3 regions of the Streptomyces sp. NPDC014734 genome follow, and region 3 is predicted to be linked to each of the others. Evidence: riboswitches for the same ligand, from Rfam matches in the RefSeq annotation. Region 3 holds a riboswitch; each other region holds the start of a gene.
What was found. A riboswitch is a leader RNA that binds a small molecule or an ion and turns the genes downstream of it on or off. The one in region 3 is predicted to bind cyclic di-AMP.
Positions count from the first base shown of each region.

Region 1: linked by a shared signal. The riboswitch ahead of ACF1CT_RS26120 (peptidoglycan DD-metalloendopeptidase family protein) and the one ahead of ACF1CT_RS24770 (C40 family peptidase) in region 3 are both predicted to bind cyclic di-AMP.
Region 2: linked by a shared signal. The riboswitch ahead of ACF1CT_RS04045 (M23 family metallopeptidase) and the one ahead of ACF1CT_RS24770 (C40 family peptidase) in region 3 are both predicted to bind cyclic di-AMP.

Region 1 covers NZ_JBIBYN010000018.1:150,426-154,238, reverse strand. The annotation lists gene ACF1CT_RS26125 (SGNH/GDSL hydrolase family protein) at 1-563, opposite strand, end outside; gene ACF1CT_RS26120 (peptidoglycan DD-metalloendopeptidase family protein) at 764-1,717, opposite strand; cyclic di-AMP (ydaO/yuaA leader) riboswitch at 1,723-1,877, opposite strand; gene ACF1CT_RS26115 (alpha-galactosidase) at 2,184-3,813, opposite strand, start outside.
Region 2 covers NZ_JBIBYN010000002.1:26,164-29,976, forward strand. The annotation lists gene ACF1CT_RS04040 (aldo/keto reductase) at 1-201, opposite strand, end outside; gene ACF1CT_RS04045 (M23 family metallopeptidase) at 816-1,877, opposite strand; cyclic di-AMP (ydaO/yuaA leader) riboswitch at 2,147-2,299, opposite strand; gene ACF1CT_RS04050 (PP2C family protein-serine/threonine phosphatase) at 2,546-3,646, opposite strand.
Region 3 covers NZ_JBIBYN010000017.1:46,215-50,027, reverse strand. The annotation lists gene ACF1CT_RS24780 (ATP-dependent Clp protease proteolytic subunit) at 1-549, shown strand, start outside; gene ACF1CT_RS24775 (hypothetical protein) at 557-865, shown strand; cyclic di-AMP (ydaO/yuaA leader) riboswitch at 1,234-1,398, shown strand; gene ACF1CT_RS24770 (C40 family peptidase) at 1,402-1,875, shown strand; gene ACF1CT_RS24765 (ATP-binding protein) at 2,015-2,446, opposite strand; gene ACF1CT_RS24760 (helix-turn-helix domain-containing protein) at 2,651-3,511, shown strand; gene ACF1CT_RS24755 (DUF397 domain-containing protein) at 3,536-3,742, shown strand; gene ACF1CT_RS24750 (8-amino-7-oxononanoate synthase) at 3,735-3,813, opposite strand, start outside.

The DNA.
Region 1 (3,813 bases), on a different contig from region 3:
CGCAGCGACCACAGGTCGAGGACGGGGCAGTCGTAGCGGTCGGCGATGGACCGCACGTGGGCGGTGTACGTGGCGATCTTGCCGCGCAGGTGGCGCAGCACGGGAACGCCCCGGGTGTCGAAGCCCGTGGTGACCATGACGGTGCCGACCGACCGGGCGAGCTCGGCGACGGCGCGCTCGAACCGCTCGGCCACGTCGTCCGGGTCGGTTCCGGGCCTGATGATGTCGTTGCCGCCGGCGCAGAAGGTCACCAGGTCGGGTGCCAGTTCCCTGGCACGCGGCACCTGCTCCTCGACGATCTGGTCGAGGAGGCGTCCGCGTACGGCGAGGTTGGCGTACCTGAAATCCGCGTGCGTGGGGCCTTCGGTGCTCGTCGCCGCGTCGGGGTCCGGGAGCTGGTCCGCGAGAAGTACCGCGAAACGGTCCGCCCAGCCGACGTAGGTCCCGTCCGGACCGGGGTCTCCGACTCCCTCGGTGAAGCTGTCGCCGATCGCCGCGTACGACCCGATGACGCCCTGCCGGTCGATGACGTCACGTTGGTTGTTTCTCGAATCGTCTGCCACAAGGGCTTATCCTGCACCGACGAATGTGACCTACGCGACCGTAATAAGGGGTTGACGGGTGGTGAGATAGACCACCCGGTCAGGGTCTGCGACAGGGGAATAACGAGCTGGGGAGCAGAAGGGGCGGTGCGCCGCCGCGCACCGCCCCTTCGTTGTCGCCCAGGTCACACCTGGCCGCTGCGGCCGTCCGGCCGTTCGGCTCAGACGTAGACGCCGTGCGCGGCGAGGTAGGCGATCGGGTTGATGTCCGAGCCGTAGCCCGGACCGGTGCGGACCTCGAAGTGCAGGTGCGGACCGGTGGCGTTGCCGGTGGAACCGGAGAGGCCGATCTGCTGACCGGCGCCCACGGACTGGCCCGCCGAGACGGAGATCGAGGACAGGTGGCCGTACTGCGAGTAGCGGCCGTCGGCGTGCTTGATGACGACCTGGTTGCCGTACGCGCCGCCCCAGCCCGCGGTGACGACGGTGCCGGAGGTGATGGCCTTCACGCCGGTGCCGGTGAAGACGGGGAAGTCGATCCCGGTGTGGCTGCCGCTGGACCAGTTCGAGCCGGAGGCGCGGTAACCGGTGGTGTGGTTGCCGGGAACCGGGTGCACGTAACCGGAGGCGCTGCTCCGGTCGGCCGGGGCGGACGTCTTCGACTCCGTGACCGTGGAGGGCTTGGCCGGGGCCGACTTGGCGGGGGCGGACTTCTCGACGGTCGCCGACGGCGCCGCGGGGGCCTTCGACGGGAGCGAGGAGCCCGCACCCGCGCCGGTGGGCGCGGAGGCGCCGGAGGCCTTGGCGCCGAGCGTCAGCTTCATGCCCGGGAAGATCAGGCTCGGGTCGTCGCCGACGACCGCGCGGTTGTCCTGGTAGAGCTTCTGCCAGCCGCCGTCGACCTTGTGCTCGGCTGCGATCTTCGACAGGTAGTCGCCCGCGACGACGGAGTACGTCGTGGTGGCGGCCTGCTTCTGGGCGGCCTGCTGGGCCGGGGCGGCGTGTGCGGCGGAGGCCGACTTCGGGGCGGCGGCCGGGGCCGACTGCTCCGCGGCGTGGGCGCCGGTGGCGCCCAGCAGCGGCAGGGCGATGACGGCGCCGCCGGTGCTCACGGCGGCGACGCCGCGGGCGATGGTGCTGGTCCTGGTACGACGGTGCTTACCCGCGATGGGCATGACGTGCTTCCTCTCCGGCGCCTACGAGGTGAGCTGTCGGGTTCGGGCTGGAGATGCCCGGTCGCGGCGAGCGCGACTTCACCCCGAGCCGACCGGATTTCTCCGTTCGGCGGCCTACCTGGTTCCCCCGCTCCTGCCACGCGATGAGTGGGTGCGATATCCGGTCGGCGGCAGGATTAGGCGGTCCGGCCGGATTGACGGTGACCGTAAGCGAGTCGGGACGGCGAGAACAAGCCATTGGTTCCGCACCGGATTCCACGCCGGGAATTCGGCGCGGAATTCCGGTCACCCTCCGTGGATTACGGATCTTGAATTTCCGCGCCGCACACGGAATATCCGACCCCTCCGCCAGCACGTACGGTCACGGATATGATCCCGCTCACGAGCCGGAAACCCGCGAGCGGATCAATCGACACACATTCCATAAAATCAACTCATTACGGACATGGCAGAGATCGGTGCGCGTTCACGCGCGCCGCAGCCTCAGCACCCGCGCGTCCAGGTCGCCCCGGAGCCCGCTGTGCAGCCCCTGGTGGAGCAGCACCGACCCGTGGTGCACCGACCCCGTGTCCAGACAGGTGTACGTCGCCGCCGGGTCGAGTCCGCGCAGTCGCAGGGCCGGCGGCCGCTCCCCGAAGCGCTGCGCCTGCAGCCACATCAGGACCACGGTCTCCTCGCCGTGGACGTACTGCACCGCGCTCAGCCCGCCGCGCGGGGCGCGCAGCCGGTACAGCGCCCCGTGCTGCACCACCGGCCGGATCTCCTTGTAGAGGTCGACCCAGTTCCGCGCCTCGGCCAGGTCCTCCGCACTCCACTCGGCAAGGTCGCCACCCACCCCGAGCACGCCGGCCATCGCGCTCACGAAGCGGAAGCGCAGGGAGCTGACCCGGTCGTTGAGCTGCACGTTCGGGCTGTCGGTGACCCAGGCTGCCATCACCCGGGCGGGATGGATCTGGCCGAATCCCTCCTGGATGGCGAGGCGGTCGAGCGGGTCGGTGTTGTCCGAGGTCCACACCTGATCGGTGCGGGAGAGGATGCCCAGGTCGATCCGGCCACCGCCGCCCGAGCAGGACTCGAAGGCCACCGAGGGATGCGCGGCCCGCAGCCGGTCGATCAACGCGTACAGACCGTCGACATGTTCGACCCAGAGTTTCTGCGGATATTCCTCACCCGGCCATCCCGCGTCCGTGAAGCTGCGGTTGAAGTCCCATTTCACGTAATCGATCGGAGCATTGGTCAGCAGGGCGTCCAGTTGTTCCCAGAGATACTCGCGAACGTCGCTCCGGGCCAGATTGAGCACCAGTTGATGACGGAACTCGGTCCGTTCACGTCCTGGGAAATGCTGCACCCACTCGGGGTGCGCACGATAGAGATCGCTGTCGGGATTGACCATTTCCGGTTCGACCCAGATGCCGAACTGCATGCCGAGGCCGTGCACTTCGTCGGCCAGTGGTTTCAGCCCGCCGGGGAAGCGGTCCGGATTCGGTGTCCAGTCCCCGAGTCCGGCCCGGTCGCTGGTGCGCCGCCCGAACCAGGCGTCGTCCACGACGAACAGCTCGACGCCCATCGCCGCCGCGCGCTCCGCCAGGGTGCGTTGCTGGTCCCGGGAGATGTCGAAGCCGGTCGCCTCCCATGAGTTGTAGAGGACCGGCCGCAACTGCCGTGCGTCCGGGACGACGTGCGCCAGCTGCCAGGCGTGCCAGGCGCGGCTCGCACCGCCGAAGCCCTCCCCGCTCCACAGTCCGGCGAAGACGGGGGTGACGTACGACTCGCCCGGCGCGAGCAGCAGCAGCCCCGCGTCGTCGTGGCCGGCGCCTCCGGTGATCTGCACGACCCCGTCGGGGAGTTGCTGTACGGAGATCCGCCATGAGCCGGACCAGCCGAGGGCGCAGCCGTACACCTCGCCGTGTTCCTCGGTGGCCGCGCCGTCCGCGTCGAGCGCGACCCACGGCAGGTGCTGGTGCCCGGTGTGGCCTCGCCTGCTGGAAATGACGCTCTCGCCGTAGGTGAGCTCCGTCCGCGCGAGTCGCGTCTCCGCCGCCCAGCGGCCGTGCAGCCGGTTCAGCCGCCAGCCGTCCCGGGCGGGCAGCGTCCAC
Region 2 (3,813 bases), on a different contig from region 3:
TTCCGACTCGCCGCCCTCGTTGCCCGCAACCCAGGCCGAGTAGGCGTCGGCGGTGTCGATGAAGTTGCCGCCCGCTGCCGCGTAGGCGTCCAGCACGGCGAACGACTGCGCCTCGTCGGCCGTCCATCCGAAGACGTTGCCGCCAAGGGCGAGGGGGAAGACCTGAAGGTCGGAAGCGCCCAGCTTACGGAGAGAAGTCATGTGTGGCCCAACGAATTCCGCTCGCCGCGGTATTCCGGACATCGGCTGTTCGGCCGTCACCTGTTCGGTCTTTCTCGTGCAACTGCCGTGCCGACCGCCGCCGTTCGAAGCAGGACACTCGCGCGACAGCCACGCGCACACGGGCACAAACGCGGACGCGGGCACGGACGCAGACGCGAAGGGCCGCGCGCAGCGCGCCGTACACCCGTACGCCCGTACGCCCGTACGCCCGTACGCCCGAGCCGAGTGTCGGAACGGACGTCGGGACGGGCGCCGAAAAGCAAGCCGGCAGCCCTGGCGTCGGGGGGAGCGCCAGGGCCGCCGAGGTTTCATGGCCGGCGAACCAGCTCGGTCCACAAAGGGCACGTGAACCCCAACGGACTCAAGGACACGAGGGCTCAAGGGCTCAAGGGCTCAAGGGCTCAAGGACACGAGGCCCACAAAGAACCACAAGAACCACCGGGCCCACCGGGCCCACCAGGCCCGCAGGGGCTCAGCGCCACGAGGGACCCGGTAGCGCGCGGACCTCAGCACCGCAGGGGGCTCAGCGCCACCGGGAACTCAGCACCGCAGGACGGCCGGAGACGACGATCCGGAGCCCGTCCAGCGGTGGTTCAGGGGGTGAGCCCCTTGTTCCGGAGCCAGTTCATCGGGTCGACACCCGTACCGTCGGGGGTGTGGACCTCCAGGTGGAGGTGGGCTCCCGTCACGTTTCCGGTGGCACCGACCCGGCCGATGGTCTCACCGGTGGAGACCTTCTGGCCGACGCCGACACCGATCGAGGACTGGTGGCAGAACCACAGCTCCGTACCGTCCTCCAGCTCCAGCACCGTGCGGTAGCCGTACGCGCCGGACCAGCCCGCCGACTTGATGGTGCCGCTGTGCACGGCCTTGATCGGCGTGCCCGTCTGCGCCGCGAAGTCGAGGCCGGTGTGGTGGCCGGAGGACCACATGGGGCCGGCCTGCCCGTACGTCGAGGTGATGGTGTAGGAGCTGACCGGAATGGCATAGCTGGCAGCGAGCTTGGCGAGACGCAGGGCCTCGGCCTTCTTCTTGGCCTCCTCCTCCGCCTTCTTCTTCTCGGCGGCGACCTTGGCCTCGGCGGCGTCCTGCTGTTTCTTGGCCTCCGCGGCGGCCTTCTCCGCGGCGACCTTCTCCTGCGCCGCCCTGGCCTCGGCGTCGGCGGCGTCCTGCTGCTGCTCGGCCTGCTGGAGGATACGGGCGCGGAGCGCCTCCCCCGCGTCCGTCGTACCCTGCTCGGCCTCGGCGGAGGTGAGGCCGGCCGTGGTGAGCGGCGCGTCGGCGGTGGTGTCCCGGGGCTTGTCGTCCTCGGAGCCGCCCGAGAAGAAGGCACCCACGCCGGGAAGGGACGCGGCGTCGGGCAGGTTGTCCGCGATGGAGTCGGGGAGCGAGATGGAGACCGGCGGCTTGCTCTGCGCGGTGGCCATGCCGCCCGCGCCGACGGCCGCTATGACGCCGACCCCGAGCACCGTGGAACTGCGGGCAAGTCCGTTGCGCTGCTTGGCGACACGGTGCTTGCCGCGTACAGGACGGACGGACTCCTCGGTGGGGTTCCACTCGTCCAGGGCACGCTCGGGACCGCGGTCGAGGTCGGCGTGGAACTCACCGCCGGATCGGCCCGCGACGAAGACCTCGCCCGGTTCACCGCCGCCCATGCCGGGATCGGTGCCGTACGACGTACCGGAATCGGAGCCGAACGCCGTTCCCGTGCCGACGGTTCCGTACTCGGAGCCGTAGCCGGGTTCGGGGGCGTAACCGTAACCGGAACCGTAACCCTGGACGGAACCGTAGCTCTGGCCGGAGCCATATCCCGGGCCGGAGCCGTACCCCGGGGCGAAGTCGGCGCCGTTACCGGGTCCGAATGCGGAGTCGAGCCGGGTGGGGGCCTCTGGGGCAGGCTTGTTGGACGCCACGGGGGCGCACTCCTTTCCTTCCTTCTCGCCTACCGGGTTAGCTGACGGGTTCGGAGCAGGAAGGTCTCCTACGGACTTCTCCGCCTCTCACGAGGCACAGATGTCCGATTCACCCCAAGGTGATGGTTCCCCGGTTTCCTTTCGGAATTCGGCGCTCGCACGCGGTGCCGCCACTGACGACGGCTGGGACGACCGCACTGCGTTATCGAACGTTAATAGACACCCGGGTCCGATTCCAAGCCGTTCCCACTGATCGTTCACGTCTTTGGCCTGGACTTTACGGGACACAGGCGGACGCAACAGACGAGTTGATCGCCCCTCAGTCACACCCCTTGAACTGACGTTGCGTCAAATGTTATCGGAGCGGCGTCTCTCGATTACGCACCGTGGCGCCCTCGACGGCCCGGACGTCATCCCGATCGCACGGGGCCCGGCCCCACGATCCGGACGGTTCTGCGCCGGTCCGGCTGCCCCTCCGCAGGACGCACGACCGCGAGCAGCGCCATGTCGTCCGTCGACTCGCCACCCGTGTGCAGGCGCACGTCATCGGTGAGCGCGGACAGCAGCTCCTCGGGGCCGGGGAAGATCCGCCCGCGCAGCCGGGCCGCCGGATCGTAGAAGACCCCCTCGGCGTTCCGCGCCTCGGAAAGACCGTCCGTGTAGAGGAGCAGAGTCGTTCCCGGCAGCAGTTCCCACTCGTCCGCCCGGTCGGGCCACGCGCCCAGGTCCATGCCGAGCGGCAGCGCGGGCACCGACGGCGCCAGAACGTCCAGCGCCCCGTCCGGGTGCAGCAGGATCGGCTCCGGATGCCCCCGGTTGACGATCCGGACCCGGGACAGCCCCGACGGGATCTCGGCAAGTACGGCAGTGGTGAAGCCCTCCACGGCGTCGAGCCCCCTCCGCATCTCCCCCTCCCGCGCCAGCGCCCGCTCCAGCCGCCGCGCCACGCCCTCCAGGAAACGCTCCTGTTCGGCCGCCTCCCGGAACGCCCCGATGACCACCGCCACCGTCTCCACGGCGTCGAGCCCCTTCCCGCGCACGTCCCCCACCACCAGCCGCACCCCGTGCGGGGTGTCCGTCACGGCGAACAGGTCGCCGCCGACGAACTCGTCCGCCTGGGCCGCCTCGTACCGGGCCGCCACATGCAGCCCTCCGATCCGGTCAGACGGCTTCGGCAGCACGGCGCGCATGGCCCGCTCGGCGATGACCCTCGCGGACGCCAACTGCTCATTGCTCCGCCGCACGACCCCGTTGATCACCACCGCCAGGATCGAGACGGTGGCCAGCGTGAGCAGTTCGATCAGCGGCACGATCTCCGGCAACGTCCTGCTGAACAGCCGCAGCGCGACGACGGCCAGCATCGAGGCGACGCCGATACGAATGGTGCTGGCCAGTGAGAAGAACGGCGCGGCGATCAGCGGTGCCGCCACGAACATCGGGATGGCGGTGAAGGTCGGCGGCGTCAACAGGTCGAACACCAGTCCGCCGGCGATCATCAGCGCGGGCAGCATGCGCACGAACTGCCTGGTACCGGCGACCCCTGCCCCTTCTCCGGCATGCCTGCCGCGCCGCTTCAGCCGCTTCCACACCTGTGGTCTCCTGCCCGGTACGCGCGGCTGCGGACGATACCGCGCCCCGCCCTCAGGCTCGCCGGAGCGGAGCCGTGCGGCGAATCCTC
Region 3 (3,813 bases):
CTGCTGGCCGAGCGGATCGTCTTTCTCGGCACCGAGGTCGACGACGTCGCGGCCAACGACCTGATCGCCCAGTTCATGTACCTGGAACACGCCGCTCCGGACCGGCCCGTGTCCCTGTACATCAACTCCCCCGGGGGCTCGTTCGCCGCGATGTGCGCCATCCACGACACGATGGAGTACCTCACCTGCGACGTGGAGACCTACTGCCTCGGGCAGGCCGGCTCCCATGCGGCCCTCCTGCTCGCCGCGGGCACGCCCGGACGACGTCACATGCTGCCCGGCGCCCGTGCGGTCGTATGCCAGCCGGAGCTCGCCGAGCCGGTGCGGGGGCAGCCGTCGGATCTGGAGATCGAGGCACGCGAACTCGAACGGGTCCGCGAGACGCTCGTCGCGCTGCTGGCCCGTCACACGGGCCGGGCCGCCGACCGGATCGCCGAGGACATCGAACGCGATCTCGTACTCGACGCGCCGGGCGCGAAGGCGTACGGGCTCGTGGACCACGTCCTGGAAAGCCGGAAGTCGTCCTTCCGCCCGCGCGACACGCGGTGAGGACGGCATGCGTCCGCCGGAACCGCCCCCGCTGCCCGCGCTGACGCGCGCGGAGGGGGAGTTCATCGACCGCTACCTGGAGGTCGTCGATCAACTGGGCCGGATCAATCCGGCCCGTGGCAGCGACACCTACGGGGCCCTGCGCGCCGCACAGGCGCTGGCCTCCCGGGCGGGCGCGCTACGGGACGCCCTGGCACTGATGCACGAGCGCGGCGAGACCCGGATCCACGCCGCGACCCTGGCACGTGCGCTGCGCGTCCTGGACGGGGAGCGGCGGGCCGGACGCGTCACCCTGCCGCCCGCTCCGCCGAGTTGATCGCCGGGCCATCGGCGGACCCGCAGGGTTTCCCGCCACCTTTCCCGCGCGACACGCCCGGCAAGTAAACCGACTTTCCTACTCTTTCAGCGTAGAAAACGCGCCCAGCGAGCAAGATTCCGACTTGCACACATCTTGGCGAAAACTGATGTAGTCCACCCTTTCCCCCTGGTGTGCGACCGGCCCGGACTCACGGAGTGATGACCGAAAGCACCTACTCCACTCGAACAGGTCAGTCGTGAGGAGACTCACATATCATCGTTTCAGCTCGGAAATCCGGCTGTCGGTGCGTCAAGATCCCTGGGACGACAAGCCCCCGCCACCGCGGCGGGGCGGTCCGGGCGGACGCCGAGTCCTGCCGCCGCGCGGATGACTGGTCGACAGAAGTGGATCGGCAGGAGTGGAGGACCCGAGCACAACGGGTCGACCGGACGAACGGTCGGCCCTCGGGGTGAAGCCGCCGCGTGCGGCCGGGCAACTTCGCCAGCCCGAACCCGACAGGTCATCCTTCACAGGCGGCTGACGAAGGGTTGCGCATGACTGCGCAGGTTCATGTCCCGTCTCTGCTCGCCCGGGCCGGTACGGCCTCGGTTCTCACTCTGGCCGCCGTCGGCGGCACCATGCTCGCACCGGGTGCCGCCACCGAGGCCCAGGCAGCCGCTCCGTCGCTGAAGGCGCTCAACATCGCCGCGTCGAAGAAGGGGGCACCGTACCGGTGGGGGGCCACCGGCCCCTATCGGTTCGACTGCTCGGGGCTGACGGTCTACTCGTTCAAGAAGGCGGGCAAGAAGCTCCCCCGCACGGCCCAGCAGCAGTACAACAAGACCCGCCACATCTCGGCCTCGCACCGGCAACGCGGCGACCTGGTCTTCTTCCACTCCGGCCGCAGCATCTACCACGTGGGGATCTACGCCGGACACAACAAGATCTGGCACTCGCCGAGAACCGGCTCGGTGGTCCGGCTGGAGAAGATCTGGACGAGGAGCGTCTTCTACGGACGCGTCCGCTGACGTCCGTCCGACGGTCCGGGGCGCCGGCCGGCCCCGGACCCACGGCGGTGCACGCCGCCTTCGGCCGCCTTCCGTTCACGGCGGCTCGGGGGTCCGGCACCGAACCCCGGCGGCCCGGTCGCCCGCCGCGGAAGACAGTTCACTCCCGCGCGGAGATGTCCCACGGGAGTGCGACCCAGACCGTCTTGCCCCCGTCGGCGGTCGGGGTGACGGCGAGCTGTCCGCCGCACTCCTTGGCCAGCATCCGGATGATCCCCATGCCACGGCCGTTGTCCTGCTGCACGGCGGCGGGCAGTCGGCGCGGCCGGCGTGGATGACTGTCCGTCACTCCTACGAGCAGCCGTTCCTCCCGCTCCAGCCGCAGATCCACGGTGAAGGTGGGCGACTGACCGAGGGTGTGCTGGACCGCGTTGGTCGCGAGCTCCGACACGATGAGCCGGATGGTGTCGGCGAGTTCCGTTCCCGCGGCCAGCCCCCACGCGGAGAGCACCCGCGACACGTGACTCCGGGCGGCCGGGACCGAGACCGGCTCGCTCGGCAGAGTGATGCTTGCTTCCTGATGGTCTGCCACGGCGAACCGCCCCTCTCCCACCCGGACCGGCAGACGCCCGGCCCTGGTTGTGCTTCGCGCCAGATTGCCACTGATCCGGCCCTCTGTGCGGGTGATCCACCAAGATATGCATATATCTGTCGCTCGATGCGGTGAAATCCGCCGCGGAGAGCCGGGGGCGCGCGCCAGACTGTCCGCTCGGAACGAGAGGGAGGGAGGCCGCGCATGCAGCACGGCCCTGCGGTACGGCGCCGCAAGCTCGGGGAGGAACTGCGGAGTCTGCGCCACACGTCCGGACTGACGAGTCGCAACGCCGCGCGGATGCTCGGCTGGCACCAGTCGAAGGTGAGCCGGATCGAGACCGGGGTGAGCGGGGTGCGGCCGGCCGACGTGATCCGGCTGCTGGACGCGTACGGAGTGGACGACGCGCAACTCCGGACACTTCTGGAGACGCTGGCGGGCTCGGCGGGAGGCGGTGGTACAGGATGGTGGCACGCCTACCGCGGCCTGATTCCGCCCCAGTACCGCGACTTCATCAGTCTGGAGTCCCAGGCCCGCACCGCGCGGACGCTGGAGACCTCGGTGGTTCCGGGGCTGCTCCAGACCGCCGACTACGCGCGAGCGGTGACCCGGGCGTCGCTGGACGGGCTGCCCTCCGGTCAGCTCGATTCCCTGGTGGAGGTGAGGCTCACCCGGCAGGGGGTGCTGCGCACGGATCCGCCGCTGCGACTGAGCGCGGTGCTGGACGAGGCGGTACTGCGGCGAGAGGTCGGCGGGCCCCGGGTGATGAGGGAACAACTGCGCCATCTGACGCGGGTGGCCCAACTCCCCCACGTACAACTCCAGTTACTGCCGTTCTCCGTCGGCGGGTACGCCGGGCTCACCGGCCCTTTCGTTATCTTCTCATTTCCGAACACTTCTGATCTGGACGTGGTAGTTCTCGACCATTTGACGAGTAGTCTCTATCTGGAGCGGAAAGAAGACCTTGAGGCGTACAGCTCGGCCTTCCGCACCATGCAGTCCCACGCGCTGTCGCCGCAGCAGTCGTTGGAGCTCATCACCGCGATCGACCGCGACGGTCATTGACCCCGGACCGCCGGAGGAGACGTCATGTCGGATTGCCTCGCCCAGCACGAGTTGCGCTGGCGGCGCAGCAGTCGCAGCACGGGTATGAACAACTGTGTGGAGGCCGCGCCGTTCGGTGAGGGGCGGCTGGCCGTGCGGGACTCCAAGAACGTGTCCCGGGCGCCGTTGCGGTTCTCCGCATCGGCCTGGGCCCTGTTCGTCTCCGGTCTGCACCGGCAATCGGTCAGCTGACGGCGGGGGCGGTTCGCCGAAGGATCTCCACCGCGTCGGCGATCTGCTCCTCGGTCAGGTCGGCGCGTGCG